DNA from 2 places in the Faecalibacterium sp. BIOML-A4 genome. Region 2 is predicted to be linked to the other one. Evidence: a T-box and tRNA genes for the amino acid it is inferred to sense, from the RefSeq annotation. Region 2 holds a T-box; the other holds one or more tRNA genes.
What was found. The T-box of region 2 lies ahead of tyrS (tyrosine--tRNA ligase). A T-box ahead of a tRNA ligase gene usually reads a tRNA of that ligase, here a tRNA-Tyr.

Region 1: it encodes a tRNA-Tyr, which carries the amino acid that the T-box ahead of tyrS (tyrosine--tRNA ligase) is inferred to sense. The anticodon was not compared.

Annotation. Positions count from the first base shown of each region.
Region 1 is NZ_WKZG01000003.1:85,552-100,313, forward strand. It holds gene GKG34_RS03180 (penicillin-binding transpeptidase domain-containing protein) at 1-1,383, shown strand, start outside; gene GKG34_RS03185 (xanthine phosphoribosyltransferase) at 1,441-2,034, opposite strand; gene GKG34_RS03190 (patatin family protein) at 2,263-3,132, shown strand; tRNA gene GKG34_RS03195 (tRNA-Tyr) at 3,601-3,685, opposite strand; tRNA gene GKG34_RS03200 (tRNA-Thr) at 3,840-3,914, opposite strand; gene rsmA (16S rRNA (adenine(1518)-N(6)/adenine(1519)-N(6))-dimethyltransferase RsmA) at 4,239-5,093, opposite strand; gene GKG34_RS03210 (S41 family peptidase) at 5,313-6,674, opposite strand; gene GKG34_RS03215 (M23 family metallopeptidase) at 6,825-8,141, opposite strand; gene GKG34_RS03220 (permease-like cell division protein FtsX) at 8,158-9,066, opposite strand; gene ftsE (cell division ATP-binding protein FtsE) at 9,063-9,830, opposite strand; gene GKG34_RS03230 (helix-turn-helix domain-containing protein) at 9,939-11,024, opposite strand; gene GKG34_RS03235 (pseudouridine synthase) at 11,289-11,990, opposite strand; gene purB (adenylosuccinate lyase) at 12,349-13,794, opposite strand; gene GKG34_RS03245 (phosphoribosylformylglycinamidine synthase) at 13,936-14,762, opposite strand, start outside.
Region 2 is NZ_WKZG01000005.1:47,549-62,310, reverse strand. It holds gene GKG34_RS04850 (SpoIIIAH-like family protein) at 1-260, shown strand, start outside; gene GKG34_RS04845 (Asp23/Gls24 family envelope stress response protein) at 436-807, shown strand; gene nusB (transcription antitermination factor NusB) at 882-1,316, shown strand; gene GKG34_RS04835 (glycoprotease) at 1,313-2,254, shown strand; gene xseA (exodeoxyribonuclease VII large subunit) at 2,242-3,465, shown strand; gene xseB (exodeoxyribonuclease VII small subunit) at 3,443-3,658, shown strand; gene GKG34_RS04820 (polyprenyl synthetase family protein) at 3,658-4,539, shown strand; gene GKG34_RS04815 (divergent PAP2 family protein) at 4,572-5,039, shown strand; gene dxs (1-deoxy-D-xylulose-5-phosphate synthase) at 5,108-6,991, shown strand; gene GKG34_RS04805 (TlyA family RNA methyltransferase) at 6,988-7,791, shown strand; gene GKG34_RS04800 (NAD(+)/NADH kinase) at 7,830-8,681, shown strand; gene GKG34_RS04795 (arginine repressor ArgR) at 8,700-9,182, shown strand; gene recN (DNA repair protein RecN) at 9,204-10,868, shown strand; T-box leader at 10,934-11,189, shown strand; gene tyrS (tyrosine--tRNA ligase) at 11,254-12,474, shown strand; gene GKG34_RS04780 (ACT domain-containing protein) at 12,567-13,034, opposite strand; gene GKG34_RS04775 (CapA family protein) at 13,085-14,392, opposite strand; gene dapB (4-hydroxy-tetrahydrodipicolinate reductase) at 14,447-14,762, opposite strand, start outside.

The DNA.
Region 1 (14,762 bases), on a different contig from region 2:
GGGGAATTTCTGGCCAGCGTGCTGGGCTTTACCAATGTAGACAACGCCGGTGTGAGCGGGCTGGAGCTGAAATATAACGATGTGCTCACCGGGCAGAATGGTGTGGTGCTCACCGCCGTCAACGCTTGGGGCTACACACTGGAGCAAAGCTACGAGACCGAAAAAGTGCCCTTGGAAGGCAGCGGCCTGCGGCTGACTGTCGATGCCAACATCCAGCATTACCTTGAAAACGCGCTGGATTATGCGGTCAAGGAGCATCATGTGGCGGCGCGCGCCGTGGGCATCGTGATGGACGTGAACACCGGGGCCGTGCTGGCCATGTCCACCACGCCCGCCTACGACCCGAACCAGCCGCGCGTGATCTACGATGCAGCCGCCCGCAAGGCCGTGGATGCCCTTACCGGCAGCGAGCGCGCTGCTGCCCTGCAGCTGGCCCAGCAGACCCAGTGGCGCAACAAGGCCGTCAGCGACCTGTACGAGCCGGGCAGCGTGTTCAAGCTCATCACCTGCGCCGCCGCGCTGGATGCCGGGGCTGTGAGCAAAAACTCCACCTTTTACTGCGGCGAGTCCATCTCGGTGGCGGGCACACGGTTCCACTGCGCCAACCACAAGCGCCACGGCAGCCAGACCGTGACCCAGGCGCTGGAAAATTCCTGCAACCAGAGCTTTATCCAGATCGGCGCGCGGCTGGGCAAGGAAGCCTTCTGCGATTACTTTGCCGCTTTCGGCCTGCGGGAGCCAACCGGGGTCGATCTGCCCGCCGAACCAAAAAAGAGTCTGTACTACACCGCCGACCGCATGGGGCCGGTGGAGCTGGCCTCCTGCGCCTTCGGCCAGAGCAGCAAAATCTCCTATATGGAAATGGCCGCAGCCGTGTGCGCTGTGGTGAACGGCGGCAGGCTGATGCAGCCTTATCTTGTCAGCGATATCCTGAACCCGGACGGCAGCATTCTGCAGCACACAGAGCCGGTGTGCAGGCGGCAGGTGATCAAACCGGAAACTTCTGAAACCATGCGTGAGATGATGGAAGCCGTGGTGCTCTACGGCGGCGGGCGCAATGCCCGCATCCAAGGCTACCGGGTGGGCGGCAAGAGCGGCACCAGCCAGAAGCTGGACAGCGCCGACGAAAAAGCCCGTATTGCCAGCTTTGTGGCCGTGGCTCCCATCGACGACCCGCAGTTTTTGTGTCTGGTGTGCTTGGACGAACCCCACAGCTGGACGACTGCCGGCGGCAGCCTTTCGGCCCCGGTGTGCGCCGAGGTTCTGGAACAGACGCTGGTGTACAAGGGCGTGCCCCGCGCCGTGGAACCGGAAACCGAAACCGATCCCGCCCAGACCGCTGCCGACCTGCCCGCCGACGGTGACAGCTTTGACGGGGCATAAGCAAAAAACGGCCCCGGAAAGGTCTTCCGACTTTCCCGGGGCTGCAATGTTTTTTGTTTAATTCTGCTGCGGCTGCTCGCGGAAGACGATCTCGCCGGTCTCGCTGTTCATGGACTCCACAATGGCAAGGCTCTCCAGCTGGATGCCCTTGCTGCGGATCAGCTCGCCGCCCTGCTGGAAGCCCTTTTCCACAGCAATGCCGATGCCCTCCACTGTGGCGCCGGCTTCCTTGGCCAGATCCAGCAGGCCCATCAGAGCGCAGCCGTTGGCAAGGAAATCGTCAATGATCAGCACATGGTCTTCCGGGGTGAGGAACTTTTTGGAGACGATCACATTGTAGATCTTTTTGTGGGTGAAGGACTGGATCTTGGTTTCGTAGTTGTTGTAGTCCAGATTGATGCTCATGGACTTTTTGGCAAATACCACCGGCACGTTGAACTCGCTGGCCACGATGGCTGCAATGCCAATGCCGCTGGCCTCGATGGTGAGCACCTTGTTGATGGGCTTGCCTGCAAACAGGCGCTTCCACTCCTTTGCCATCTCCCGGAACAGCGGAATGTCCATCTGGTGGTTGATAAAGCTATCCACCTTGAGCACATTGCCCTCGCGTACGATACCATCTTTGCGAATACGATCTTCCAGCATCTTCATAGTGCAGCAATTCCTCCAACCTGATTTTTTCCATGCCCATGCGTTTGCAGCGCATATTTCTCTTTTTATTTCACCTAGTATACCGGATGCTCTTTCCTTTGGCAAGAGGTTTTCTTGATAAATTTATAGGTTTTCCGCTCTTGTACTTTTTACAGATTCGAGTATACTGTAGTTAATATAAGGTGTGTCCGGCATCTGTGCACCGGCACACAGGAGGGGAGAGCATATATGAAAACGGGTCTTGTGCTGGAAGGCGGTGCCATGCGCGGCATGTTTACCGCCGGTGTTCTGGATGTATTGATGGAGCATGACATCGTGCTGGATGGTGCCATTGGCGTTTCGGCCGGTGCGGTGTTCGGCTGCAACTACAAGTCCCATCAGATCGGCCGTGTGATCCGCTACAACACCCAGTATTGCAACGATAAGCGCTACGCAAGCTTCGGCAACCTGCTGCGCACCGGCAACCTGTACAGTGAGCAGTTCTGCTACCACACCGTGCCGGAAAAGCTGGACGTGTTCGACGCAAAGGCATTTGCAGAGAACCCCATGGACTTTTTTGTGGTGTGCACCGATGTGCGTACCGGCGACCCCATCTATCACAAGTGCCGCACCGGCGATGCCGAGGATATCCAGTGGATGCAGGCATCCGCTTCCATGCCGCTGGCGGCCAAGATCGTAAAGATCGGCCATTATCAGCTGCTGGACGGCGGCATTGCCGATTCCATCCCCGTGCGGTTCTTCGAGTCCATCGGCTACAAACGCAACCTCATTGTGCTGACCCAACCCAAGGGCTTTGTGAAAAAGAAGAACAAGATGCTGCCCGCCATCCGGGCACGCTACCTGCGCTACCCCGCTTTCGTGGAAGCCGTTGCCGACCGTCACGAACGCTACAACGAAACGCTGGATCACATTGCCATGCTGGAGCAGACCGGCAAGGCGTTCGTCATCCGCCCGCCCATCCCGCTGGAGATCGGCTCCATGGAGCGCGATCCGGTCCAGCTGCGCCGCGTCTACGAGACCGGCCGTGCCGTTGCCGAAATTCAGGTGGATAAGATCGCCGCCTTTGTGAACGAATCCAAAGCTGCAGCGGAAGAGTAACGGCGGCACAAACAGATATCCTGCATGTGCATAGCCCCCACGGGGAAGCAGCTCTTTTGATCGAAGCGCAGGTGCGCAGCCAGAAGGTCTACATGTGATGTTTTCGCGGCATCACGAAAATGTTAACGTCAACAAAATCATGGTATAGCAGCAGCCCCGGTGAACCTGACGGTCCATCGGGGTTGTTTTTGCGCCGTCTTCAACGACATCGCCGCAGCTGTTCGAATCCACCCTCGAGAGTGAGACTTAAGATGCCGGGCAAAACAAAAAACCAGCGTAATTTCTACGCTGGTCCTTTTGGTGGGCGCGGGTGGATGTCGCGAGCCGCGCATCTAAAAAAGCCCCGCAGGGGCTTTTTTGCCCTCCGGACTATTCGGCGGGCCGATGCTGTTCGAATCCACCCGCCCAGTGAGTCTGGCTTTGCAGCAAAACAAAAACCTCAGCGTACTTGCATACGTTGAGGTTTTTTGGTGGGCGCGGGTGGATTCGAACCACCGAAGCTGAAAGCAGCAGATTTACAGTCTGTCCCCATTGGCCACTCGGGAACACGCCCATATTCAGTTTTTGCAGTCCATGGATTGCCTGTATATATTACCACCCGGATGGTAGTTTGTCAACATCTTTTGCGGAATTTTTGGATTTTTGTGCCGAAAGCAAAAACACAAAAGCAAAAGCCGCCCAGAAATCAACGTTCCTGAGCGGCTTTTTGGAGCTGGTGACAGGAGTTGAACCTGCAACCCACTGATTACAAATCAGTTGCGCTGCCATTGCGCCACACCAGCATGGACCAAGCGGTCTTTTGATAGAATACCAAAAAACGCGCGGCTTGTCAATATCTTCTTGGCGCGCAAAAAAACAACCCATTCCCCAAGCAGTATACTATACCGTTTAACAAATGAGGTGCCATTGCCATCAGTTCATACTTTCGTCTGCTTTTAGCATTCTTTTCTGTTGTATCACGTTTTGATACCAGGAATTTTCAACGCAATACATCGATAATAAAATCGAACCATTCGATTCTATTATCATAAAAACCCCACAGGAACCGCGGACGGCTCCTGTGGGGTTCAAAGTCTGTTGTATTCTTTTTTGAGCAGCGGGCTGCTTCAGCGGGCAAGGGCCTGCTGGATCTTTGCAAAATCCTCCAGTGTGAGGGCTTCCGGGCGGATGCGGGCATCAAAACCGGCGGCTTCAATGGCGGCTGTCACCGCGTCCTTGGGCATCCCCAGGCCGCTGGCAATGGCGTTTGCAGCCGTTTTGCGGCGCTGTCCGAAGGCGGCACGCACCAGCGCAAAATAGCCTTCTTCGTCCTCCACCTGCACAGCGGGCTGCGGACGGATCTCCATGCGCACCACGGCGCTGGTCACCTTGGGGGCCGGGTAAAAACTGCCGGGCGCAGCGGTGAACATCATTTTGGAGGTGGCATAGTAGCTCACCGCGCAGCTGATGGCGCTGGATGCACGGGTGCCGGGCGCAGCAGCCAGACGGTCGGCAGCTTCCTTCTGTACCATGACGGTCAGGCTTTCAATGGGCAGGCGGTCGCCCAGCAGTTTCATGACGATGGGACTGGTGATGTAGTAGGGCAGGTTAGCGCACACAGCCACCGGCATACCGGGGAACTCTTCCGCAATAAGAGCCTTCAGGTCAACTTTCAGTACATCCTGTAATACCAGTTTAAAATTGTCCACTCCGGCCATCGTTTCGGCCAGCAGCGGCGGCAGGCGTTCGTCCACTTCAATGGACACCACCTTGGCGGCGCGCTTTGCCAGTTCCCGGGTCAGCACACCGATGCCGGGGCCGATCTCAATGACACCATAGCGCTTATCCACGCCGCTGGCATCCACGATCTTGGGCGGCAGACCCGGATTGATGATAAAGTTCTGTCCAAAACCCTTGGAGAGTGCAAAATCGTATTTTTCACACAGGGCGCGGATCACCGAGAGGTCGGTCAGTTCGGGCATAGATTCCATCCTTTTTCATAGTACGATTTGAATGCCCTCCGCGTCGCTTTGGGCATATTCAGCGGAAATATTATTATAATATGGCAACCCAGCCAAACCTGCGGGTCTGGCTGGGTTGCATTTTCACGAGAAGGGATCAATACGGCAAACAGCACCGCAATAAACCGGTTTCCTTTTTACAAAAAGAAGCCCATGCAGCATTTCTGCCGGTTTTACCCTTTATTCTGCGCTGGATGCTGCTTCGCCGCCGGCTTCTGCTTCGGTGGAGGAAGCCGTTTCCTCAGAAGAAGCGTTCTCCGGCTCAGTGGCAGCGCTGTCGGCCTCTTCGGAAGCAGCAGTCGAAGAAGCTGCTTCGTTGACACCGCCCAGAGTCGTGGTACCGCTCAGCTGCTGTGCTGCGCTGACCGCACGCTGGATCTGCGGGTCATCCTCGGGGGTATAATCGTAGAAATTCGTGGTCTCTTCGGCACTGAGGGCACGCTCCACATCCACGCTCAGGCCTGTGCCATCAAAGCAGGAGCCGTCGCCGCAGATGAGCTTTGCCACCGTGATGCTCACGGCGCTGCCATCCGAAAGGCGCTGCGGGCTGCTCTGGATGGTTCCCTTGCCCATGGTGGTGGTGCCCACCAGACGTGCGCCGTTCATAGTGCGCAGGCTGGCAGCAAACAGCTCTGCGGCGCTGGCGGTGTTGCCGTTGACCAGACAGACGATGGGCAGCTCCACCTTGCTCTCATCGTCGCTGCTGCCAATGATGGTGCGGTTTCCGTTCTTATCCTCGGCATAGGCCACAGTGCCTTCCGGGGCGATCAGGTCGATGCAGCTGATGGCATCATCCAACACGCCGCCGCCGTTATCTCGCAGGTCGAACACAAGGCTCTGGGCACCGCTGGTAGTGAGAGACCGGATGGCATAGTCCAGCTCGCTGGGCGTGCTGCCGTCGAACTGGCGGATCTTGATGTAACCCACGCTGTCCAGCATCTGGTAGTCCACGGTGGTGCTGGTGTAGCCGGAGTGGGTCAGGTCCGTCGTCCGGGAAGCAGCCTTGCTGTCGAGCCATGTAACATTGACGATGGTGCCGGCTTCGCCCTGCAGGCGGGACTGCACGGCATCCACCCCGGAAAGGCTCTTCACATCGGTGCCGTCAATAGCAGTGATGTAATCGCCCACCACGATACCGGCTTCCTGCGCAGGCGAGTCCTCATACACCCTGGTCACTCTGGCATAGCCGGTCTGGTCCATGCCAAGTTCCACGCCAATGCCCATCACCTTGCCGCTCTGCTGGTTCATCAGCTCGGTGTAGGCGTTGGCGGTGTAGTAACGGGCGTACTTGTCGCCGGTACCCAGCAGATAGCCTGCGGTCAGGCGGTCGTACAGCACCGTTTCATCAATGGTGTAGTAGTCGTTGCTGCGCACATAGCGGTCCACCTCGGCCACTTTGTTGTACATGCTCTCCTTTTCCTTCACGCTGCTCACCGTGCTGTCAAACAGACGCATGGCAATGAGCATGGTAATGGAAAAGGTCACGGTCATGGCAAGGATCACAATGGTGACAGCCATGCCCACAGAGATTTTACGGTTCATGCTTGCCCCTCCCTGTTAATACAGCAGCATCATGATCACACTGCTCAGCAGCGAGAGTGCAAACACGCCTGCCAGAACAAGGCAGCCGATACGCAGCCAGCGCTTGTGTTTTTGTTCGTTCATAGAATACCAGACTCCTTATAAACACACTCAGTTGTGCGGGAACGGGATATAACCGCGCGGATTGACCGCATTGGCCTTTTTGCCGCCCTTCCAGACTTCCAGATGCAGGTGGTTGCCGGTAGAGTTGCCGGTAGAGCCAACGTAGCCGATCAACTCGCCCTGCTTGACATACTTGCCTGCGCTGGTGGCGACCGACCTCATGTGGCCGTACAGGGTGCTGTAGGCGTTGCCGTCCGACATGCTGCCGTGGTAGATGATGACATAGTTGCCATAGCCGCCGCTGGACCAGCCCGCCACCTGCACATAGCCGCTTGCGGCTGCGTAGATGGGGGTACCGCCCGGCGCAGCCAGATCAATGCCGGCATGCAGTCTGTTCACGCCGGACACCGGGTTCTTGCGCCAGCCGTACTCACTGGAAATGCGGGTATAGCTCTTCAGCGGGCAGGCAAAGCCGGTAAAGCTCAGCTGCGGCTTGCTGGATGCAGCGGCCGCGATCAGCTTCTGGATCTCTTTCTTGACGGCCTCATAGTTCAGCTCGTCCGATTCAATAGCGGCCTGTGCCGTCTGCTGGGCCTTCTGGGCATCCTGTGCAGAAAGCTGCGCCGCAGAAATGCTGCTGTTCAGCTCGCTCTGCTTTGCCTTCATCTGGTAGTTCTGGGTATCCAGCTCCGCCTTCTGGCTCGTCAGCTCCTTGCGCTGGGCTTCCAGCTCCACCTTATCTGCTTCCAGAGCGCTCTTGGCGGCCTTCATATTGTCCATGATCTCGGTATCTTTGATGGAGATATCCTGCATGACCTCGTTGAAGGTGAGCAGCTCATACAGGTCATTCACTGCGCTCAGCATGGCCACGCTGCCGCCGTCGCGCAGCTCCTGCATGGCAGCCATGTGCTTTTTAAAATCGCCCCACTGGCCGTCGATCTCGGTCTGCTTCTGGGTGATCTCCGCCTCCTTGGCGGTAATCTTCTGCTCGGTCTGGCCGATGCTGTTCTGTACCGCCGCGATCTGGGTGCTCAGCACACCGATCTGAGACTGAATGACGCCCACGCGCTCCTTCAGCTCACTTTCCAGCGCTTTTGCCGCAGCTTCCTTTTTCTTTGCGTCCGAAAGCTCCTTCTTGTGCTGGTCGATGGATTTGGAAAGGCTGTTCAGCTTGTTTTGCAGGCTGGCCATGCTGGTGGCTGCCGTGGCCGGCTGGAAGCTGACGCTTGCCGCAAGGCATACCGCCGCCAGGCACAGACTCACGCCGCGCAGCAGCTTGCTGCGGGCAGGCTCCGGCCGTGCATGGCGCGGCGTATGGCCGGGCATCTGCAGCCGGAAGGGCTTTGCATGAAGTGCTTTTTTCATGTGCGGCTCCTTTCGATCACACGTTCAGGTGCTTGCGGATGGAGAACATACTGCCCAGACCACCCACAACGGCACCGCCGATGAGGCTGTACGGGATGATAGTGGACCAGACGGCGCTCACCGGCACCAGTGCCTGACCCATGATCATTTCCCACACGCCGCCCAGACCGTCGGAGGCCTGCACCATGTAGGAGTAGCCGCCCAGACTGATTGCTGCAGTGAGCACGCCGGAGATCAGGCCCATGGCCAGACCTTCCACAACGAAGGGCAGAGTGACCAAGCCGTTGGTGGCACCCACGTACTTCATGATCTCAATTTCGCGGCGGCGCGCAAACACGCTCAGGCGGATGGTGCTGCCCACCGTGATGATGCTGACGACCATCAGCACCAGCACGATGCCGCGGCCCACTTTGGTAACAGAGCGCTGCACCTGCACAAAGACGTTGGTCATTTCCACCGGGGCGGTAACGCTGTACACGCCCTGAATGGCCTGCATCTGCTTGCTCATGCTCTCCATCTGGCTCAGATCCGCGATGGAAACGCGGTAGTTGGCCTTGAAGGGGTTGTCATTTTCAAACTCATCCCACAGGGAGGAGTAATCTTCCATGTAATTGCGGTAGGTGTTCAGCACGTCCTGCTTGGAGACGAACTGCACATTGGTCACGCCGGGCATTGCCGCCAGCTTTTCGCCCACGGCCTGCGCAGTGGCATCATCACACTCCGGGTCCAGATAGACCACGGTCTCGTTCTGGCTGCCCAGATAGTTCACCATGCTGTCCACGTTCACCTCGGCAAGACTTGCAAAGGTGTTCAGGGTCATACAGACACTGAGGGACAGGATGCACACAAAGGTCATGGCCCAGTGCTTGCCCAGATTGCGGATGCCGCGCCGGATCAGAAAAAAGAAGGTAGAAGGTCTCATCATACGGTGGCCGCCTCCTTTTCTGCGGTGTCAGCAGGTTCCAGCTCGGTCTCGAACAGGCGTTCTTTGCGCTCTGCGCGTGCGCGGATGGCTTCCTTGTCGGCAGGCACATCCGAAATGATGCGGCCCTTTTTCAGGGTGACGACGCGCTGGTGGAACTGGCGCACCAGCTCGTGCTCATGGGTAACGACCACCACGGTGATGCCCGTTTCGCTCACCCGCTCCAGCAGCTCCATCATTTCCAGGCTCAATTCCGGGTCGATGTTGCCGGTGGGCTCGTCCGCAATGACCAGCTTGGGGCCGTGGGCAAGGGCGCGGGCCACAGCCACGCGCTGCTGTTCACCGCCGGAAAGGGTGTCCGGATAGGCCTTGGCCTTATCCTCCAGATGCACCAGCTCCAGCATGTACTCCACACGGTCGCTGATCTCCCGGCGCTTGACGTTGGTCACATGCATGGCAAAGGCGATGTTCTCGTACACAGTCATGGTGGGGATCAGCCGGAAATCCTGAAAGATAATGCCCATCTGACGGCGCAGATACGGCACCTGATGGCGGTGCAGGCTGGCAACATCCTTGCCCAGAACGGTCACCTTGCCCTCACTGGGCAGCTCTTCGCGCAGCAGCAGCTTGAGCAGGGTGGATTTGCCTGCGCCGGAATGGCCCAGCAGGAACACGAACTCGCCGTCGTCCACATGGAGATTGATATCGTCCAGTGCCAGCGGTCCGCCCCGTTTATATTCCTTGGAAACGTGTTCTAAATCGATCATAGGGTAATATTAGCTCCTGACATTAAAATCTGTTTTCACAGCAAAAAGAACCGGCCAGCATCGGTTTCGAGCGGCCGGTTCTGCACTGCAGGCAGAGCCTGCAGCTTATTAGTATTTGGCCGGATTGTTGGACAGGTACTTCTTGACCATCAGTGCTACCTTAAAGACGATAGCATCGTCGAACTCACGCAGATCCAGACCAGTCAGCTTTTTGATCTTTTCCAGGCGATACACCAGCGTGTTGCGGTGCACAAACAGGCCGCGGCTGGTTTCAGACACATTCAGGTTATTCTCGAAGAAGCGCTGGATGGTGAACAGGGTCTCCTGATCCAGGCTTTCGATGCTGCCCTGCTTGAACACCTCGCGCAGGAACATCTCGCACACGGTGGTGGGCAGCTGATAGATCAGGCGTGCAATGCCCAGATTATCGTAGCGGATGATCTGCTTTTCGGTGTCGAACACCTTGCTCACTTCCATGGCGATCTGCGCTTCCTTAAAGGAGGTAGCCAGATCCTTCACGTTGGAGATGGGGGTGCCGATGCCCACCACAGCCTTGATGTAATGCTCGCCGGACAGGGTATCCACGATGCTGGCAGCCAGCTTTTCCATATCGGTGCGGTCGATGCCCTTGCGGATCTCCTTGACCAGCACGGTATCCGTCTCGCTGATATTGAACACAAAGTCCTTCTGCTTGTCGGGGAACAGGCTGCTGACCACATCGTAGGCGGAGATATCGCCGCCGCTGGTAACACGCACGATGAACACCACGCGGGAAACATCGGTGGCAAAGTGCAGCTCACGGGCCTTGGCATAGATATCGCCGGGCAGGATGTTATCCAGCACCACATTCTTGATAAAGTTGGACTTATCAAACTTTTCGTCGTGGTACTGCTTGATGCTCTGCAGGCTGATGGACAGCATGGCAGCAAACTGACCAGCCGTCTCGTCCACGCCTTCCACGAATACTGCATAATCATTATGCTTGGCGCTGGAGAACTGCTGATAGGTGTAGCCATCGCGCACAAAGCGGTCGCCTGCGGTCAGACGCTCCGCCATGAAACCCTCGCGCACCTCGCCAATCAGGTTCAGTTCCGAGCAGGAAATAACAGCGCCGGTCTCATCCACCACGCCGACCACCCGGTTGATCGCGTCTTTCATCTGGTAGATCACGCTTTGAAATACTCTATTGGCCATAATGGATACCCCTTTTCCTCGTTTGTGCAAACCGCAGCGGCAGCCGGTCGTGATTTTTAACAATTTAGCTGCATTACATTTTATATTTTACACAAAAGAATTTACTTTTGCAACATATTTCAACAAAAAAGATAGTTTTTTCTTGTGAATATTATCTTCAGGGGCCATTCTGAACCAAAAAAGTGCCTTTTTGCGTGGTTCTGCCCCCTATTCTACCGGAAAAATGTGTTGCTTTTTTGAAATTCGGGTGAAAAGCCGACCCTGTCAGCTGGAAATTTTTGACACTTCTTCGGCAGAAAGCTCCCGCCACTGGCCCGGTGCAAGGGCCGGGTCGAGTGCAAGGCCGCCGATGGCATCCCGGTGCAGGCCGTTCACGCCTGCGCCGTACACGCCGAACATCCGCTTGATCTGGTGGTATACGCCCTGCTTGAGCACCACCCGCACAGTGCAGCCGTCGGCAGAAAGGGCCGTCACCTCCGCAGGCGAAAGCGCTGTGCCGTCGGCAAGGGTCACGCCCGCCGCAAAGCCGGTGCGCATCTGCTCGGTCAGCGGCGTGTCCAACACCACGGTGTAGGTCTTGGAGACGTGGCGCTTTGGAGCAAGGATGTCGTGGGCAAAGGTGCCGTCATCGGTCAGCAGCACAAAGCCGGTGCTGGTCTTGTCCAGCCTTCCCGCCGGGAACAGCTGCCGCCGGAGATAGGCATCCCCCACCAGATCGACCACGGTGGTGTCGCGCTTGTCGGTGGAAGCGCTCACCACGCCCTCGGGCTTGTTGAGCATGATGTACACGAACTGCTGATAGCTGAGTGCTCTGCCATCCACAGCCACAGTGTCACTTTCTTTGAGCTGGGTGTCCCCTTTTTTGCAGACAGCACCGTTCACCTGCACCCGCCCTTTGGAAAGCAGCGCCTTTGCTTCGCTGCGGGTGCACTGGGCCGTCTCGGCTAAGTATTTATCCAATCGCATACGCGGTTCTCCTTTGTTGATGATGCTCCCAGTGTAGCATGACAGCGGATTTTTCTCAAGGGGGGACAGGCATCAAAAAAGGCCGCCGCCTTTCGGCGACGACCTTTTAATATTTACTGCAGCTACCCGGCAGGACGGCAGGAAGTTTCTCCAGCGAATGTCCTGGGGGTGGGACCCTGCCGCCGCAGGCGGTAGGGCGGGACTGGAGTCTTGCAACAGCGGCGACCGCTGCCCGCGGCAGAAAACAGGGAGAAGCTGTTGGGGCAGCGGCCAGCAAGACGCAAGCGATAGCGAAGCGGATGCTGGGTGCCGCAACCCGTCGCTGTTCGCGGAGAAAGCTCCCTGATGGCCTGCCCTATTACACGCTCAGGGATGCGTGCTGCTCCACGGCATCGGGGTTAGCATCGAAGATGGGCTTGAGCACATTGGCGATGAACTCCTCCACCTGCTGCGGTGCACGGCCCACAAAGTTCTCCGGCACAAGGCCCGCCACGATCTCCTCGCGGGTCAGGCCAAAGGCAGGGTCGGCAGCAATACGGTCCACCATATCGTTGGGCAGGCCCTCTTCCTTGACCTGCTTGCCGGCGGCGATGGCGTGCTGGCGCAGACGCTCGTGCAGCTCCTGACGGTTGCCGCCCTTTTCCACAGCCTGCATCATGATGTTCTCGCTGGCCATGAAGGGCAGCTCTGCCATCAGACGGCTGCGCACCACCTTGGGATACACCACGATGCCGTCGGTGACGTTGAGCATGATGTTCAGGATAGCGTCGGTGGCAAGGAAGCCCTCAGCCATGGCGACACGCTTGTTGGCGCTGTCGTCCAGCGTGCGCTCAAACCACTGGGTGCCGGTGGTGAAGCTGGGGTTCAGCACATCTACCATCAGGTAGCGGCTCAGCGCGCAGATACGCTCGCAGCGCATGGGGTTGCGCTTGTAAGGCATGGCGGAGGAACCGATCTGGTTCTTTTCAAACGGCTCTTCCATCTCCTTGAAGTTAGCCAGCAGACGCAGGTCGGTGGCAAACTTCATGCAGCTCTGGCCAATGCCGGCAAGGGCGTTCAGGATGAAGGCATCCACCTTGCGGCTGTAGGTCTGGCCGGACACGGGGATGACGGCCTTGGGGTCAAAGCCCATCTCCTTGGCGATGGAAGCATCCACGGCGCGGATCTTATCGGCATCGCCCTTGAACAGCTCCATAAAGGAAGCCTGCGTGCCGGTGGTACCCTTGACACCGCGCAGCTGCAGAACAGCAAGACGGTGGTCGATCTCCTGCAGGTCCATCACCAGCTCGTTGGCCCACAGGGTGGCGCGCTTGCCCACGGTGGTGGGCTGAGCGGGCTGGCAGTGAGTGTAGGCCATGCAGGGCATGTCCTTGTATTCCTCGGCGAAGCGGCCCAGCTTTGCCAACACACCGATCAGCTTTTTGCGCACCAGTTCCAGACCCTGACGCATCACGATGATGTCGGTGTTGTCGCCCACATAGCAGCTGGTGGCACCCAGATGGATGATGCCGGCAGCCTTGGGGCACTGCTGGCCGTAGGCGTACACATGGCTCATCACGTCGTGGCGCACCAGCTTTTCGCGCTCAATGGCCACTTCATAGTTGATATCGTCCACATGGGCTTCCAGCTCAGCCACCATATCGGGGGTGATGTTGGTCAGGCCCTGCTCCATTTCGGCCCGGGCCAGCGCCACCCACAGGCGGCGCCATGTGCGGAACTTGTTATCGTCCGAGAAGATATACTGCATCTCGTCCGAGGAATAGCGGGTGGAAAAGGGGCTGATATAACGATCATGCTGAGACATTGATTGTTTCCTCCTGAAAGTGACTCCCCCAGTCGCCTTCCGGCGACAGCCCCCTCGGGGAGGGGGCCTTTCAGCCTCCCTCTCCGAGGGGGGGTGGCATCGCATCAGCGATGACGGAAGGAGTTTTTCTCTATTCTACCATCAAATCTTGAAATAGTCCACGCCGCCCTCAAAGATCGGCTGATATTTGTCACCGGTAACGTTCTTGTACAGGTACTCGCCGCTGCGCTCCGAGTGGCCCATCTTGCCGAACACACGACCATCCGGGCTGGTGATGCCTTCGATCGCCAGCACAGAGCCGTTGGGGTTATAGCTCTGATCCATGGTGGGATTGCCCTCGATGTCCACATACTGGGTGGCGATCTGGCCATTCTTCATGAGGGTGTCCAGCACCTCCTGCGGAGCCACGAAGCGGCCCTCGCCGTGGCTGATGGCAACGGTGAACTGTTCGCCCACCTCGCACTTGGACAGCCACGGGCTGCCGGTGGATGCAATGCGGGTGCGCACCAGCATGCTCTGGTGGCGGCCAATGGTGTTGAAGGTCAGGGTGGGGTCATAGGGAGTGATGGGGCGGATATCGCCGTAGGGGACCAGACCCAGCTTGATGAGAGCCTGGAAGCCGTTGCAGATGCCCAGCATCAGGCCATCGCGCTGCTGCAGCAGACGGCGCACCGCCTCGGTGACCTCCGGGTTGCGGAAGAAAGATGCAATGAACTTTGCACTGCCGTCCGGCTCGTCGCCGCCGGAGAAGCCGCCGGGCAGCATGACGATCTGGCTGTTATCAATGGCCTTGACCAGTGCCTTGCAGCTCTCGGCCACGTCGGCGGGGGTCAGGTTGCGGATGACCAGGATCTCCGGGTCGGCACCGGCGCGGGCAAAGGCCTTGGCGGTGTCGTACTCGCAGTTGGTGCCCGGGAACACCGGAATGATGACCTTGGGCTTTGCCACACCGATCTTGGGTGCGGCGG
Region 2 (14,762 bases):
CCGCAGAGGAAAAGAAGGAATATACCGCCCAGATGACCGCAAATCTGGAAGATCTGAATGCGGAGAATGAGATCGAAACGCTGATCAAAGCCAAAGGTTTTGCAGACTGCCTGTGCTTTTTGCAGTCCGGCCGGGCAGACCTTACCGTGATGACCTCCGGTGAACCGCTCACAGCGGCACAGGTGGCACAGATTCGGGATGTGGTGCTGAACAAAAGCACTGTGACTGCCCAGAACATCACGGTGGTGGAGGTCAAATAAGAAGGTGCGGCAGAGTTTTCCGAAACAAGTATTGAAATCGCACCCGCTTTGATGGTATAATAACTCTATCAATAAAGAATGATGTTGTCCTGCGTATGGCATTGATCGTTTCAGGCAGGACCATTTCAAACAAGAAAAAGCAGGCTGTGCCCGCTTTTGAATGGAGGACAACACAATGGATTTTCAGAATACAGATCTTCGGGGCGGTAGCCTTCAGATCTCCACCGAAGTCATTGGCAAGATCGCACGCTGCGCAGCATTGGAAATTGACGGCGTTGCCGAGGTTTCCTGCGGCAGACAAAATAAAAAGCTCAAGGATCTGCTGGAAGCATCCAGCATCCAGTCTCCGGTCGTGGTGGAAATGCGGGATGGTACCGCAAACATCACTCTGAACCTGATGATGAGCTTTGGCGCACGCATTCCTGCTGTGGCCGAAAAGGTGCAGGAAAACGTGAAGAACGCTGTGCAGAACATGACCAATGTCACTGTGAGCCGCGTCAATCTGGTGATTGCCGGCCTTGCAGAAACCACTGCAGCAGAGAAGTAAAATAAAATTCAGAATTGGAAGCCGATCCTCTCTGTGCTCTGGCCGGAGAGGCTTCGTGCTGCGAGAGGAACATTATGGAAAATATTTTGCCCCGTAGAGAAGCACGCGAGAATGCATTTTTGCTGGCATTTTCGCAGACCTTTGGTGATATCCCGCTGGCAGAGGCCATTACCAGCCATGAAGAAAACGATGAAGAGCACCCTGTGGATGGTTTCAGCAAGCATCTGCTGAACGCATACTACGATCATTCTGCCGAGGTGGATGATGAGATCCGTGCACATCTGCGCAACTGGACCATGGAGCGCCTGCCTCGTGTCAGCCTGACCATCCTGCGTCTGGCAGTTGCCGAGATGCTGTTTGGCGGCGAGAATAAGCCCGGTGTTGCCATCAACGAGGCGGTGGAACTGACGAAAAAGTATGGTGCGGACGAAGATTACCAGTTCGTGAACGGTCTGCTTGGCGCAGTGGCCCGGGATCACGGTCTGGATGCGGAGCAGGCCGAACAGTGAGCCGTTATACGCTTGGCATTGATACAAGCAACTATGCAACCTCTCTGGCAGTGTTTGATACAGCTGGAGAGGTTGTTTGCGCAAAGAAGCGCTTTTTGCCGGTAAAAGCGGGCCAGCTGGGCCTGCGGCAAAGCGATGCACTGTTTCATCATACGGTCGCGCTGCCGGAGATGATGCAGGAACTGGCGCAGGAATTTGATCTGACGCAGATCGATGCTGTGGGCGTATCGCAAAAGCCCCGCCCGGTAGAAGGCAGCTATATGCCTTGCTTTCTTGCAGGTGTCAATGCTGCAACGGCCTTTGCACATGCAAAAAGGATCCCACTTGTGCTGACGACCCATCAGCAGGGTCACGCTGCCGCAGCGCTGTTTGCAGCTAAGGGGGAACAGCTGTTTGCTGAAAAAGTTCTGCTGTTCCATATTTCCGGCGGCACCACGGACCTGCTGCTCTGCGATCAGGTGCGCCGGATCACAACGCTTGGCACCAGCACAGACCTTTATGCCGGACAGGCTGTGGACCGTGTGGGGGTCAGGCTTGGCTTTGGCTTCCCGGCGGGTGCCGAGGTTTCCCGTCTGGCTGCACAGTGCACTGAGGAGATCAAGCCAAAATCCAGCGTGAAGGGGATGCAATGCAGCCTTTCCGGGCTGGAAAACCAGTGCAATGCCCTGCTTGCCGCAGGCAAAACGCCGGAATATGTGTGCAAGTACTGCCTGCTCTGTGTGGCGGATACAGTGGTAAAAATGACCAAAGCTGCACAGAAGGAATACCCCGGCCTGCCGGTGGTATGTGCTGGCGGAGTGATGAGCAGCGATATCATCCGTGCATGGGTGCAGAAACGTCTGCCGCAGGTCTACTTTGTGCCGGGACAGTATTCCAGCGATAATGCCATCGGTGTTTCGATCCTGGCAGCGCGGGAGGCCGGATTATGGCTGAAGTGATTACCGTTTCAGCACTCAACCGTTATGTAAAAACGCTGCTGGATGCCAACGATACTTTGTTTGACCTTGCCCTGCGCGGCGAGATCGCAAATTTTGTACAGAATGCGCGCAGCGGGCACTGCTATTTTTCTCTGCGGGATGATGTCTGCAGCGTCAAAGCGGTAATGTTCCGCACTGATGCACGCCGCCTTGCTTTCCGCCCGGAAGAGGGAATGCGTGTTGTGGTACGCTGCCGCGCTACCCTTTATGAGCGCGACGGCACATTTCAGCTGTACGTGAACGATATGTTCCCGGATGGCATTGGTGCCGCACAGCTGGCGTTGGAACAGCTCAAGGCGAAACTGGAGCAGGAGGGCCTGTTTGCACCGGAGCACAAAAAGCCGCTGCCGGAATTTCCTAAATGCATCGGTGTTGTCACCAGCAAGACGGGAGCCGCATTGCAGGATATCCGCAATGTGCTCACACGGCGCTGGCCATCGGTACGGCTGCTGCTGTGTCCGGTGACAGTGCAGGGGTTTGAAGCCGCGCAGCAGGTGGCCGATGCCATCAAAAAGCTGGATCAGCGCAAAGAGGTGGACGAGATCATCGTTGCACGCGGAGGCGGCAGCCGGGAAGACCTGTGGGTCTTTAACGCAGAGATGATCGCCCGGGCTGCATACCGCTGCAAAAAACCACTGATCAGCGCAATCGGCCACGAGATCGACTATACCATTCTGGATTTTGTGGCAGACTGCCGTGCCCCCACACCTTCGGCTGCAGCAGAGCTGGCCGTACCGGATCGGGCAGAGCAGGAGCGGATATTGCTGGATTTGCAGCAAAATATTCGCAAAAATATGCAAAAACGTTTTGATTTATGCTATAATGGTCTGGAACAATACAACTTTGTGTTGGAGCAGGGCCTTGCACGCCGAAACTGGCAAAAAAGTCAGGGTCAGCTGCAGCAGGTGCAGGATGCCATCCGTCAGCAGATGCAGAAACGCCTGCATTCTGCAGAATTGCAGCTGGGTCATGCGGCAGCACTTACTGGATCGCTGGATCCATACAAGGTGCTGGCGCGCGGCTACACGATGGTCACAGCAGCCAACGGCACTATTTTAAATGCAGATGATCTGCAGCCGGAAAAAACAATCTATGTTCGCAGCGCTTCCCGCCGTGCAAAGTGCAGGGTGGAAGCGGTGGAGGAAATCAATGAGAACACCCAAAAGTTTTGAGGAAGGCATGGAACGGCTGAATACGCTCCTTGCACAGATGCAGAGCGAGGATACGACCCTTGCAGATTCGGTCAAACTGTATGCAGAGGCCGCTTCTCTGATGGAGTACTGCCATGCTGCACTGGAAAAAACATCGCTGCAGATCGACGAAATCGACGCAAAGCTTGCGGGCACAGTGCAGGAGGAAAGCTAATGGACTATCAGGAGCAGTATCAGAATTATCTGGCGCAGGCAATGGCCGCGCTGGAAACGGCCTGCGGCCGTTTTCTACCGGAAGAATCCGAGGTGTGCCGTGCGGCACGCTACAGCCTGATGGGCGGCGGCAAACGGATCCGTGCAGTTCTTGTTCTCAGCGTCTGCGATATGCTGGGCGGCAGTATGCAGGCGGCACAGCAGTTTGCAGCTGCTGTAGAAATGCTGCACTGCTATTCGCTCATTCACGATGACCTGCCCTGCATGGACAATGATGATCTGCGCCGCGGCCGTCCTTCCTGCCACAAGGCGTTTAGCGAAGCAACTGCCATGCTGGCCGGTGATGTGCTGCTGACAGAAGCATTTGAGACAGTCGCCAATGCCCCGGCAGATGCGTCTGTCTGTGTACAGGCAGCGCGGGCACTGGGTGCAGGCGCTGGCAGCCGCGGCATGGTCTATGGGCAGGAACTGGATCTGAAATACGAAGCGTTGGCCGCAACAGAAGACCAGCTTCGGCTGATCCACCGCAATAAAACGGGTGCGCTGATCAATGCAGCCATTCAGATGGGTGCGGCTGCGGCCAAAGCGGATGAAGCACAGTGCAGAGCGCTGGAACAGTATGCTTATGGTCTGGGTCTTGTTTTTCAGATCGTGGACGATGTACTGGATGTTACCAGCACACCGGAACAGCTGGGCAAGCCCATTGGCAGCGACAGCGAAAATGGAAAGACTACCTTTGTGACCCTTTATGGTGCGGAAGGTGCCATGAAGCTTGCACATGACCTGAATCAGGAGACCTGCACGGAACTGCACCGGAATTTTGGCGAAAAAGCTGCGTTTCTGGAACAGCTTGCGCAGCAGCTTCTTGTGCGTAAAAACTAAAAATAATCCATACAGAATAAAGGAAAAAGATTATGCAGCTTATTCAAAACATCCTGTCTTTCAATCAGATCCTTACGGTTTCACTGCTCGGCTGGCTTGTGGCGCAGGTGCTTAAAACCATCATCAATTTTATCCTGCTGGGCAAGTTCCAGTTGGAACGCATGTGGGGTGATGGCGGTATGCCCAGTGCCCACAGCGCAACGGTCTGTGCCATGGTCATTGCAACCGGACGCTGTGTGGGTGTTGACTCTGCCATTTTTGCAGTGGCAAGCGTGGTGGCAATCATTACCATGCACGATGCCATGGGCGTGCGGCATGAGACTGGCGAGCAGGCCAAGGTCCTGAACCAGATGATCGATCAGTGGATCGAAGTGAGCGAGAAGAATGCTCCTTTCCTGCAGAACATGCATCTGAAGGAGATGGTCGGCCATACGCCGCTGCAGGTCGTGGCAGGCGTACTGGTTGGCGCAGCCGTCGGCTTCCTGTATCCGCTGGCTTGAGGCATTCTTTTTTCACGCAGGAACGCACTGCAGCAACAGAAAATCTTCATTTGAAGGACGTGTGATTTATGGGAGCATTGCTGCTGGACAGCATCAATCAGCCCAGAGATTTAAAGCAACTGAATGAACAGCAGGTGAAACAGCTGTGCGCGGAGATCCGCCAGTTTCTGCTGGAGAATATTTCCAAGACGGGCGGCCATCTTGCCTCAAACCTTGGCGTGGTAGAGCTTACCGTTGCGCTGCACCGTGTTCTGGATACACCACAGGACAAAATCGTGTTTGATGTCGGTCACCAGTGCTACACACACAAGATCCTTACGGGTCGGCGCGGACAGTTTGATAAGCTGCGTCAGCTCGACGGAATCTCCGGTTTCCCGAACCCAAACGAGAGTGAACACGATGCATTCATTGCCGGGCACGGAAACACGGCGCTTTCGCTTGCGATCGGCATGGCGTGGGCCAAAAAGCTGCATCATGAAGCAGGGCTTGTGGTCGCGGTGATCGGCGATGGTGCCTTTACCGGCGGCATGGTCTACGAGGGCATGAACAACATTGAACAGCTGGACAACCTTCTTGTGATCCTGAACGACAACAAGATGTCCATTTCTAAAAATGTCGGTGCACTTGCCCGCTATCTGACTCATTTGCGCACGACCACGGCCTATTTTGATGCCAAGGATAATGTGCGCAGCTTTTTGGATGGAGTACCGCTGGTGGGCGCTCCACTGAAAAAAAATATCACCGAGTGCAAGACGCTTTTGCGTCGGGCAATGTACCACTCTACCATGTTCGAGGATATGGGCTTCCAGTACATCGGGCCGGTGGATGGCCACAACGTGGAAGAGCTAGAACGCACACTGCGCACCATCCGCAACCGGCAAGGGCCACATTTTCTGCACGTGATCACAAAAAAGGGCAAGGGCTATCAGCCGGCCGAGGTAAACCCCGGCAACTATCACGGCGTGTCGGCATTTGATCCGGATGGAATGCCTGACCCGGAGGTGGCACCAAAGGAATCGTTCTCGACGGTATTTGGCAATGCTCTTGTGACGGAAGGCGACCGGAACCCGAATATCTGCGCCATCACTGCTGCAATGAAGTATGGCACCGGCCTGCAGTTTTTTGCACACAGCCACCCGGAGCGTTTTTTTGATGTCGGTATGGCAGAGCAGCACGCTGTGACCTTTGCTGCCGGGCTTGCAAGTCAGGGCATGCTGCCGGTGGTATGCATTTATTCCACCTTCCTGCAGCGTTCCTATGACCAGATCATCCACGACGTAAATCTGCTGCGGGAAAATGTAGTTTTTGCCATCGATCGCGCCGGTTTTGTCCCAGCGGATGGCGAAACGCATCAGGGCATTTACGATCCCGCTTTCCTGAGCCAGCTTGGAATGCCGCTGTATGCGCCTTCCAATTATCAGGAACTGAATTACTGGCTGCAGCAGCTGTTGAGTGACCGCTTCCATGGCCCACGGGCAATTCGTTATCCCCGCGGTGGGCAGGATGCAGCTCTGGCGGAATTTGGCTGCACCGGCGAAGATTATGATTTCCTGCGCAAGGCGGATGATGCAACAATCGTTCTGGTGAGTTACGCCGACGAACTGGCCGACCTTTTGCAGGCAGAACGCGAATTACAGCAGAAAAGTATTGCGTGTGATGTGATGAAAGCTGTAAAGCTGTATCCCTTTACATGCAAAATGGTCGCTGATCTGTCGAAATATAAAATAATCCTGTTTGCGGAAGAATGCATTGCAAACGGAAGCATTGGTGAACATCTGGAATATGCTTTGCAGCAAAACGGATGGAATGGGCGCTTTATCCATTGTGCGGTGCGGAACGCGTGTCTTCCGCATGCCAGTGTGGCACAGATCAAACAGGCAACCGGTCTGGATGCAGCGCATCTTGTACAGGCCGTGCAGATGGCCGTGACGAAAGGAGAAAATTTACTGTGAAGATTCGATTGGACCAATATCTTGTTCAGCATGGTCTGACACAGAGCCGTGAGCGCGCAAAGGCGCTGATCATGTCCGGCATCGTTTTTGTCAATGAGCAAAAGGTGGATAAGGCCGGAGAGATGATCAAGGAAGATGCCAAGGTGGAAGTGCGCGGGCACGACATTGGCTATGTCAGCCGCGGCGGCCTGAAGCTGGAAAAAGCTATGAAGTGTTTCCCGCTTACACCCAATGGCAAGGTCTGCATGGACATTGGAGCATCTACCGGCGGCTTTACGGATTGTATGCTGCAGAACGGTGCCGTCAAGGTTTATGCGGTGGATGTCGGCTATGGACAGCTTGCATGGAGCCTGCGCACAGACGAGCGCGTAGTGAACATGGAGCGCACGAACATCCGCAATGTCAAACCGGAGGATCTTGCCGAGCAGATCGAGTTTTTCAGTGTGGATGTCTCGTTTATCTCGCTGCACCATATTTTCCCGGTGGCACAGGCAATCACAACGCCGGATGCCATGGGCGTTTGTCTGGTCAAGCCGCAGTTTGAAGCTGGACGCGAAAAGGTTGGCAAGAACGGTGTGGTGCGCGACCCTGCTACCCACCGTGAAGTGCTGCACAATGCTATGGGCTATGCTGCTGCAAACGGTTTTGCTGTACGCGGATTGGATTTCAGCCCGGTAAAGGGACCTGAGGGCAACATTGAATACCTGATGTTCGTGCAGAAGAGCGGTGAACCTTCCGTGCTGGACGACAGCGTTGCAGAGCAGGTGGTGGCGGCAAGCCACAGCACGCTGGACCGCTGAGCGGCTCTGCCATCAGACCAGAAAAAGGAGCTTCCCGCATGACGATCTATATTTCGCCGAATCCCGGCAAGACCTCTGCCAACGAGATTGCACTGCGCGCGGCGCAGATTCTAATGAACCATGGTGCAGCTGTTCTGATGTGTGAACAGCCACGCACAAGCTGCAGCACGGCCGGAGTGGTTTATCTGCCGCTGGAGGAATGCCTTGAGCAGGCAGATGTGATCCTGACCATTGGCGGCGACGGCACCATTCTGCATGAGGCAAATCTTTCGCTTCGGTACGCAAAGCCGATCTTGGGCATCAATCTGGGACGCTGTGGTTTTCTGGCTACCTGCGAAGTCAGCGAGATGGAAGCCAAGCTCTCCGCTGTTGCACGGGGAGAGTTCAGCGTAGACAACCGGATGCTTCTGTATGTCCGCGTTCTTGGCCACGATGGCTGGGAGGGCCACGCCCTGAATGACGTGGTGGTCACAAAGGGCCGCCTGCAGCAGGCGATTGATTTCAGCATTTACTGCGATGATATTTTAGTAGAGCACTACCGTGGGGACGGTGTGATCGTTGCAACGCCCACCGGCTCCACAGCGTATTCGCTGGCGGCGGGCGGGCCGATCCTGGATTCCCAGACGAAGGGCGTTGTTGTAACGCCTATCTGCCCGCACAGTCTGGCCAGCCCGGCCATGGTGTTTGCGCAGGAGCGCAAGCTGAATATCTGTGTGGGACAGGTTGCCGATGATGAAGTGTTTATCAGCTGCGATGGCAGAGCTGGCTGTCCGCTCAAGGCCGGCGCAACGGCTGAAGTAAGGCTCTCCGATCAGGTGGTAAAGCTGATCACCTTCGGAAAAGCAGATCAGTTCCAGGCCATTGACCAGAAGCTTCGCAGCAGACGATAAAGGGGAGGCGAGTTTACGATGGCGCGCAGCCGTAAGGAAGATGTAAAAAGCAAGGGAGAACGTCAGCAGGTGATTCTCCGGCTTGTGCAGGAACACCCGATCAGCCGGCAGGAAGTTCTGCTGGATCACCTTTCCAAAGAGGGATTCGAGGTAACACAAGCCACCGTTTCCCGCGATATCCGGGAGCTGTGTTTGGTAAAAGCTGCCACGGCAGAGGGGTATCGCTATGTCTCCAGCCGGAACGAAAGCTTCAACCCCAAAACGCAGGGAAGGTTTGAAACGATCTTTCATGAATCCGTGCTGGGGGTAGATTACGCCGGACATGTTGTGCTGGTAAAGTGCTATTCTGGCATGGCCAACGCCGCATGCGAGGTTTTTGACGCATTGCAGTGGAAAAATGTGGTCGGCACGCTTTCGGGCGACGACACGTTCCTGATCGTTGCACGGTCGGAGCGTGATGCAAAAACGATCTGCTCGGAACTGACGAGACACATTGGATAAAAATAACGCGGGAGAAAAGATATGCTGAGCAGCCTGCAAATTGAAAATGTTGCTGTGATCCAGAAGGCTGAAGTACATTTCAAGCCGGGCCTGAATGTTCTTACCGGTGAGACTGGTGCCGGCAAGTCGATCCTGATCGATTCCATCAATGCGATCCTGGGAAACCGCACTTCAAAGGATCTTGTGCGCACAGGGGCCTCCAAGGCGGTGATCCGTGCAGCCTTTGAGGAGGTGCCCGGTACGGTACTGGACAGCCTTGAGAAGGCGGGCTACGAGCGCTCGGATGCACTGATGCTCAGCCGCGAGATCACAGCCGAGGGCAAAAGCACCTGCCGCATCAACGGAATGCCTGCAACGGCTGCGGTTCTGCGGGAGCTGTGCGGAGGACTTATCAATATCAACGGTCAGCACGACTCTGTGGGCCTTCTGAACCCGGCAAGACATCTGGGCATTCTGGATGATTATGCGCAGAACAGCGTGGAGTTTCAGGACTATTATGTCCTGTACCGGGAGCTTGTGCGCATCAAGCGGGAGCTGGATGCCATGATCACCGACGAAGCCGAAAAGCAGCGCAGGATTGATCTGTTGAGCTATCAGGTGCAGGAGATCGAGGATGCCGGACTGACCGCCGGAGAGGAACAGACGCTGGAAAGCCGCCGCAAGATCCTTGCCAATGCATCTGCCATCCGGGATAAGATCGCACAGAGCTATGCATTGCTTTCGGGCGATGACGAGGCCTCCGGCGCAGTCGATCTGCTGGGTGAGGCATCCAATGCAGTGGATGCTGCCGCGCAGCTGGATGATGCACTTGCCGGTGCATCCAGTCAGCTGCTGGATCTGTATTACAATGCAAAGGATGTTGCCGCAGATTTGATCGGTCGGCTGGATTCCTATGATACCAACGATGCGGAGCTGGACGAGATTGAGCAGCGTCTGGATCTGATCTACAAGCTCAAGCGCAAATATGGTGATACGGTAGAAGACGTGATCGCTTTTGGACAGAATGCAAGGGAAGAACTGGAGCGCATCCAGTCCTCGCAGGAGCGGCATGACCACCTGCAGGCAGAAAAGCTCCGCCTTTATGCGCTGGCCCGTGAAAAGGCAGAAGCACTGACCCAGACGCGCCTGCGCGCTTTTGAAGAGCTGAACAAGCGTATTTCCGGCACGCTGGATTTTCTGAACATGCCGGGCGTGCGCATGACACTGCGCCATACCCGCGGCCCGCTGGCAAGCCATGGGCAGGACAGCATCGAGTTCTACATTTCCACAAACCCCGGTGAGGCGCCCAAACCCCTTGCAAAAATTGCTTCCGGCGGCGAGCTGAGCCGCATCACGCTGGCCATCAAAAATGCAATGGCCGATAAGGATGCCGTGCCTACCGTGATCTATGATGAGATCGACAGCGGTGTTTCTGGCAAAGCCGCCGGGCGTATTGGTGAGGTACTGCGCCAGAGCGCACAGGGCCACCAGATCTTGTGCATCACCCATACAGCCCAGATTGCTGCACTGGCGGACTGCCATCTGCTGATTCAGAAAAATGTAGCCAATGACCGCACCTATACCGAGATCCATCCGGTGGATGAGGAGGGCAGGGTGGAAGCACTGGCCCGGCTGATCTCCGGCGACCACGTTACCGAGCTTTCGCGTGCCAATGCCCGCGAAATGCTGGGTCTTGGCGCAAAATAAGCCAAAATAAGCCGCTGCAGATAAGGGGTTGACAAGCCCGAAGCATTGTGATAAAGTAGTCCTTGTTAATGGCGATGAAGGGAACAAGTACCTTGAAGTGTTCTGCCCAGAGAAACCCCGGTTGGTGTAAGGGGCCGCAGAGCAGCAGGGGAAGTACCTCCCGGAGCTGCAGGCTGAATGCCGTTCAGGTTAGTAGGCTGTGCCGCGTGCGAGCGTTACAAACGCAGGAGTGTCTCTCTACTCTGGGGTGTGCACTCGTGAGGTCGTTTCTGTGAGGAAGCGGCAAACAGAGGTGGTACCGCGAATTTTCTCGCCCTCTGCCAAATTCATTTTTGGCAGGGGGTGTTTTATTTTTCCCTCTGCCCACAAACAGGAGGAAAAAATCATGACTCTGTATGAAGAACTCAAGGCCCGCGGCCTGGTAGCCCAGATCACCGATGAAGAGATCATCGACCTGATCAACAATGGCAAGGCAACCTTTTACATCGGCTTTGACTGCACTGCCGACAGCCTGACCGCAGGCCACTTTATGGCCCTGACCCTGATGAAGCGCCTGCAGATGGCAGGCAACAAGCCTATTGCCCTGATCGGCGGCGGCACTACCATGATCGGCGACCCCTCCGGCCGTACCGACATGCGCAAGATGCTGACCAAAGAGGATATCGCCCACAATGCCGCATGCTTCAAAAAGCAGATGGAAAAGTTCATCGACTTCTCTGAGGGTAAGGCACTGATGCTGAACAATGCAGACTGGCTGCTGAACCTGAACTACGTGGAACTGCTGCGTGATGTGGGTGCCTGCTTCTCCGTGAACAACATGCTGCGCGCCAAGTGCTACGAGCAGCGCATGGAGAAGGGCCTGTCCTTCCTCGAGTTCAACTACATGATCATGCAGAGCTACGACTTCTACTACATGTTCCAGCACTACGGCTGCAACATGCAGTTCGGCGGCGACGACCAGTGGAGCAACATGCTGGGCGGCACCGAGCTGATCCGCCGCAAGCTGGGCAAGGACGCTTATGCTATGACCATCACCCTGCTGACCGACTCTCAGGGCAAGAAGATGGGCAAGACCGCCGGCAATGCCGTCTGGCTGGATCCCAACAAGACCAGTCCATTCGAGTTTTACCAGTACTGGCGCAATGTGGGCGATGCCGATGTGATGAAGTGCATCCGTATGCTCACCTTCCTGCCGCTGGAGCAGATCGACGAGATGAGCACATGGAAGGATCAGCGCCTGAACGAAGCTAAGGAGATTCTGGCTTACGAGCTGACCAGCATGGTCCATGGCAAAGAAGAGGCCGAAAAGGCCCAGAATGCTGCCCGCGCACTGTTCAGCGGCAGCGCAATGGATACCGAGCACATGCCTTCTACTCAGCTGACCGAGGCCGACCTGACCGATGGCTCCATCGGCATCCTGACCCTGATGGTCAAGGCTGGTCTGGCAGCATCCAACGGCGAGGCACGCCGTCTAGTCGTGCAGGGCGGTGTTCTGGTGGATGGCGAGAAGGTAGCCGCTCCCACCGTTGGCTTCACTGCTGAGCAGCTGGCAAAGGGTATTGTGATCAAGAAGGGCAAGAAGATCTACCACAAGGTCACTCTGTAAAAATATTGAACATGAAAATGCCGGTGTACTCTGTTTTGGAGTGCACCGGCATTTTTTCACTTGATGGAGGATTGCTCGCTTGCTTGCAGAATTTACAGCTCGTAAGCCTTCTTCAATGCTTCGTAAGCTGCATCCTCATTCTCTGCGTGGACCAGCAGGGAAATATCCAAATCGCTGGTGGTGATAAGCAGTACTTCAATGCCGGCCATTGCCAGAGAATTCAGTGCACGGGCAGCTACGCCGCAGCTGGTGACCATTTCTTCACCAAACAGGTTCAGCTTGGAATAACCCACGCTGATCAGCGGAGAAGCCTTGGCATCCTTGTCCAGATTTGCAACGGAAATAGCCTTCATCACCAGCGGAAGATCACTGCTGGAAGCGGTAAAGCTGAAATCAATGGTGGTGCCATGGGGTGCACTCTGGCTGATCATATCTACGACCACACCGTTATCTGCAAAGATCTGCAGGTAACGTGCGAGGCTGTTGCCCTTGAACTCTACATCCTGCACACTGATCATCATGAGGCTCGGCTCAATATTGATCTTCGATACTCCGTACATAAGGATCCTCCGTTCTGCCCGAAAGGCGGGCTTCAACAATACAAAAATATTCAGGTAAGCTGCAAAAACTCCGGGTCGATATTTTCCCGGGCAATGGACTGAATCATTTCCAGGCTGAAATCTGGATACGCCTTCCGTACTCCGTGGGCCTTTGTAAGGGCTTCGGTATAATCGCGGAACAGGTAGGTACGCACATTGGATTTGCCTGCATCATAGTGGGTCACCGTCGGCAGAAGTCTGGGAGAGAGCACGCTGCAACGGACAGTGCCGTCCGGTTCGGTCGTTTTTTCAAGCTGAACCGATAAAATTGCGCCGACCAGCTGATTGGGCTTTTCCTGCGTGCTGATAAAATTGCCCAGAGAATAGGCCGTGAACACCTGCCTGCCGTCTGCTGCAGTCAGCCACTGTGCATTTTGCAGCACATGCGGGTGGGTGCCAATGATCAAGTCTGCACCCCAGTCTGCAAGGTTCTGCGCCAGAGTTCGCTGCGGATCTGCGATGGCATGGCTGTTTTCTACGCCCCAGTGCACACCCACCACCACAAAATCTGCAAGCTGACGTGCCGCTTTTACCTGCTGCTCGATCACATCGGTCTGGCTGGTATAGATCACATTGGCCTGCATGGAGCTGTTCTGCGGGATGCCATTGGTATGCTCTGTGTAGGAAAGATATGCGATCGTTACACCATTGACAGTCTGCAGCGGGACATGACCGTAGTCGCTTTCTCCCTTCCACAAACCGATCGTTACAACATCCTCCGGCATACTGCCCCAGAAGCGCAGGGTAGCGGCAATGCCGGAAGCGCCTTTATCGTAGGTGTGGTTATTGGACAGGCTGAACACCCGCACACCCGCCCGGTAAAGCGCACGGGCGCAATCGCCCGGCGTAGAAAAGCATGGGTAGGAGGATGGCTCCAATTCATCCGTGCAGAGCGTTTCCTGATTGATCCAGTTCACATCATGCTGTGCATAAAAAGGCGCAATATGTTCGTAACAGTAATCGAAACTGTAAGCTTCCTCTCCGGAAGCGCGGCGCTGCGCCTGCTTATAAATGGGAGCGTGGATCAGATTATCTCCTGTTGCAGAAAAGCGGACAGTCTGAACCAGCGGCTGCGGTTCCGGCTCTGGCGCAGGCTCTGCTTCTTCCGGCTGTGATACAGTGGCAGAACCTGCAGAAGAGCTTTCCGTGCTCACCGGTTCTGCCGTCGGTATGCTTTCCTGCAGAAAGAACTTTGGCAGCAATGGCAGGCAGAACAGAAATACGATCAGCATCGCTCCGGCTGTCCAGAAAGCCTGCCTTTTGGCGCGGCGTTTTGCAGTCGGTCTGCGCCGGTGCTGTTGCGGGGATTGTTTGTTCATCCGCGTCCACATCCTTCCACCATGTTTCTGCCAAAAGCAGAGCAATCAGGCTTTTTAAAGTGCAGCGATCATATCACCCATATTGTACAGGCCCGGCTCCTTTTTTGCAAGGTAAACTGCTGCATTCACAGCGCCGTTTGCAAAAATATTGCGAGAGTAAGCGGTGTGCTTGAGAGTGATCACCTCGTCCGGGCCGCAGAACAGCACTTCGTGATCACCCACGATGCTGCCGCCGCGCACGGAACTGATACCAATTTCCTTCGGGTCGCGCTTTTGACGGACAGAAGAACGATCATACACATAGTGATATTCGCCATTATTCTGCTCGTTGATGGCATCGGCCAGCATCAGAGCGGTGCCGCTGGGTGCA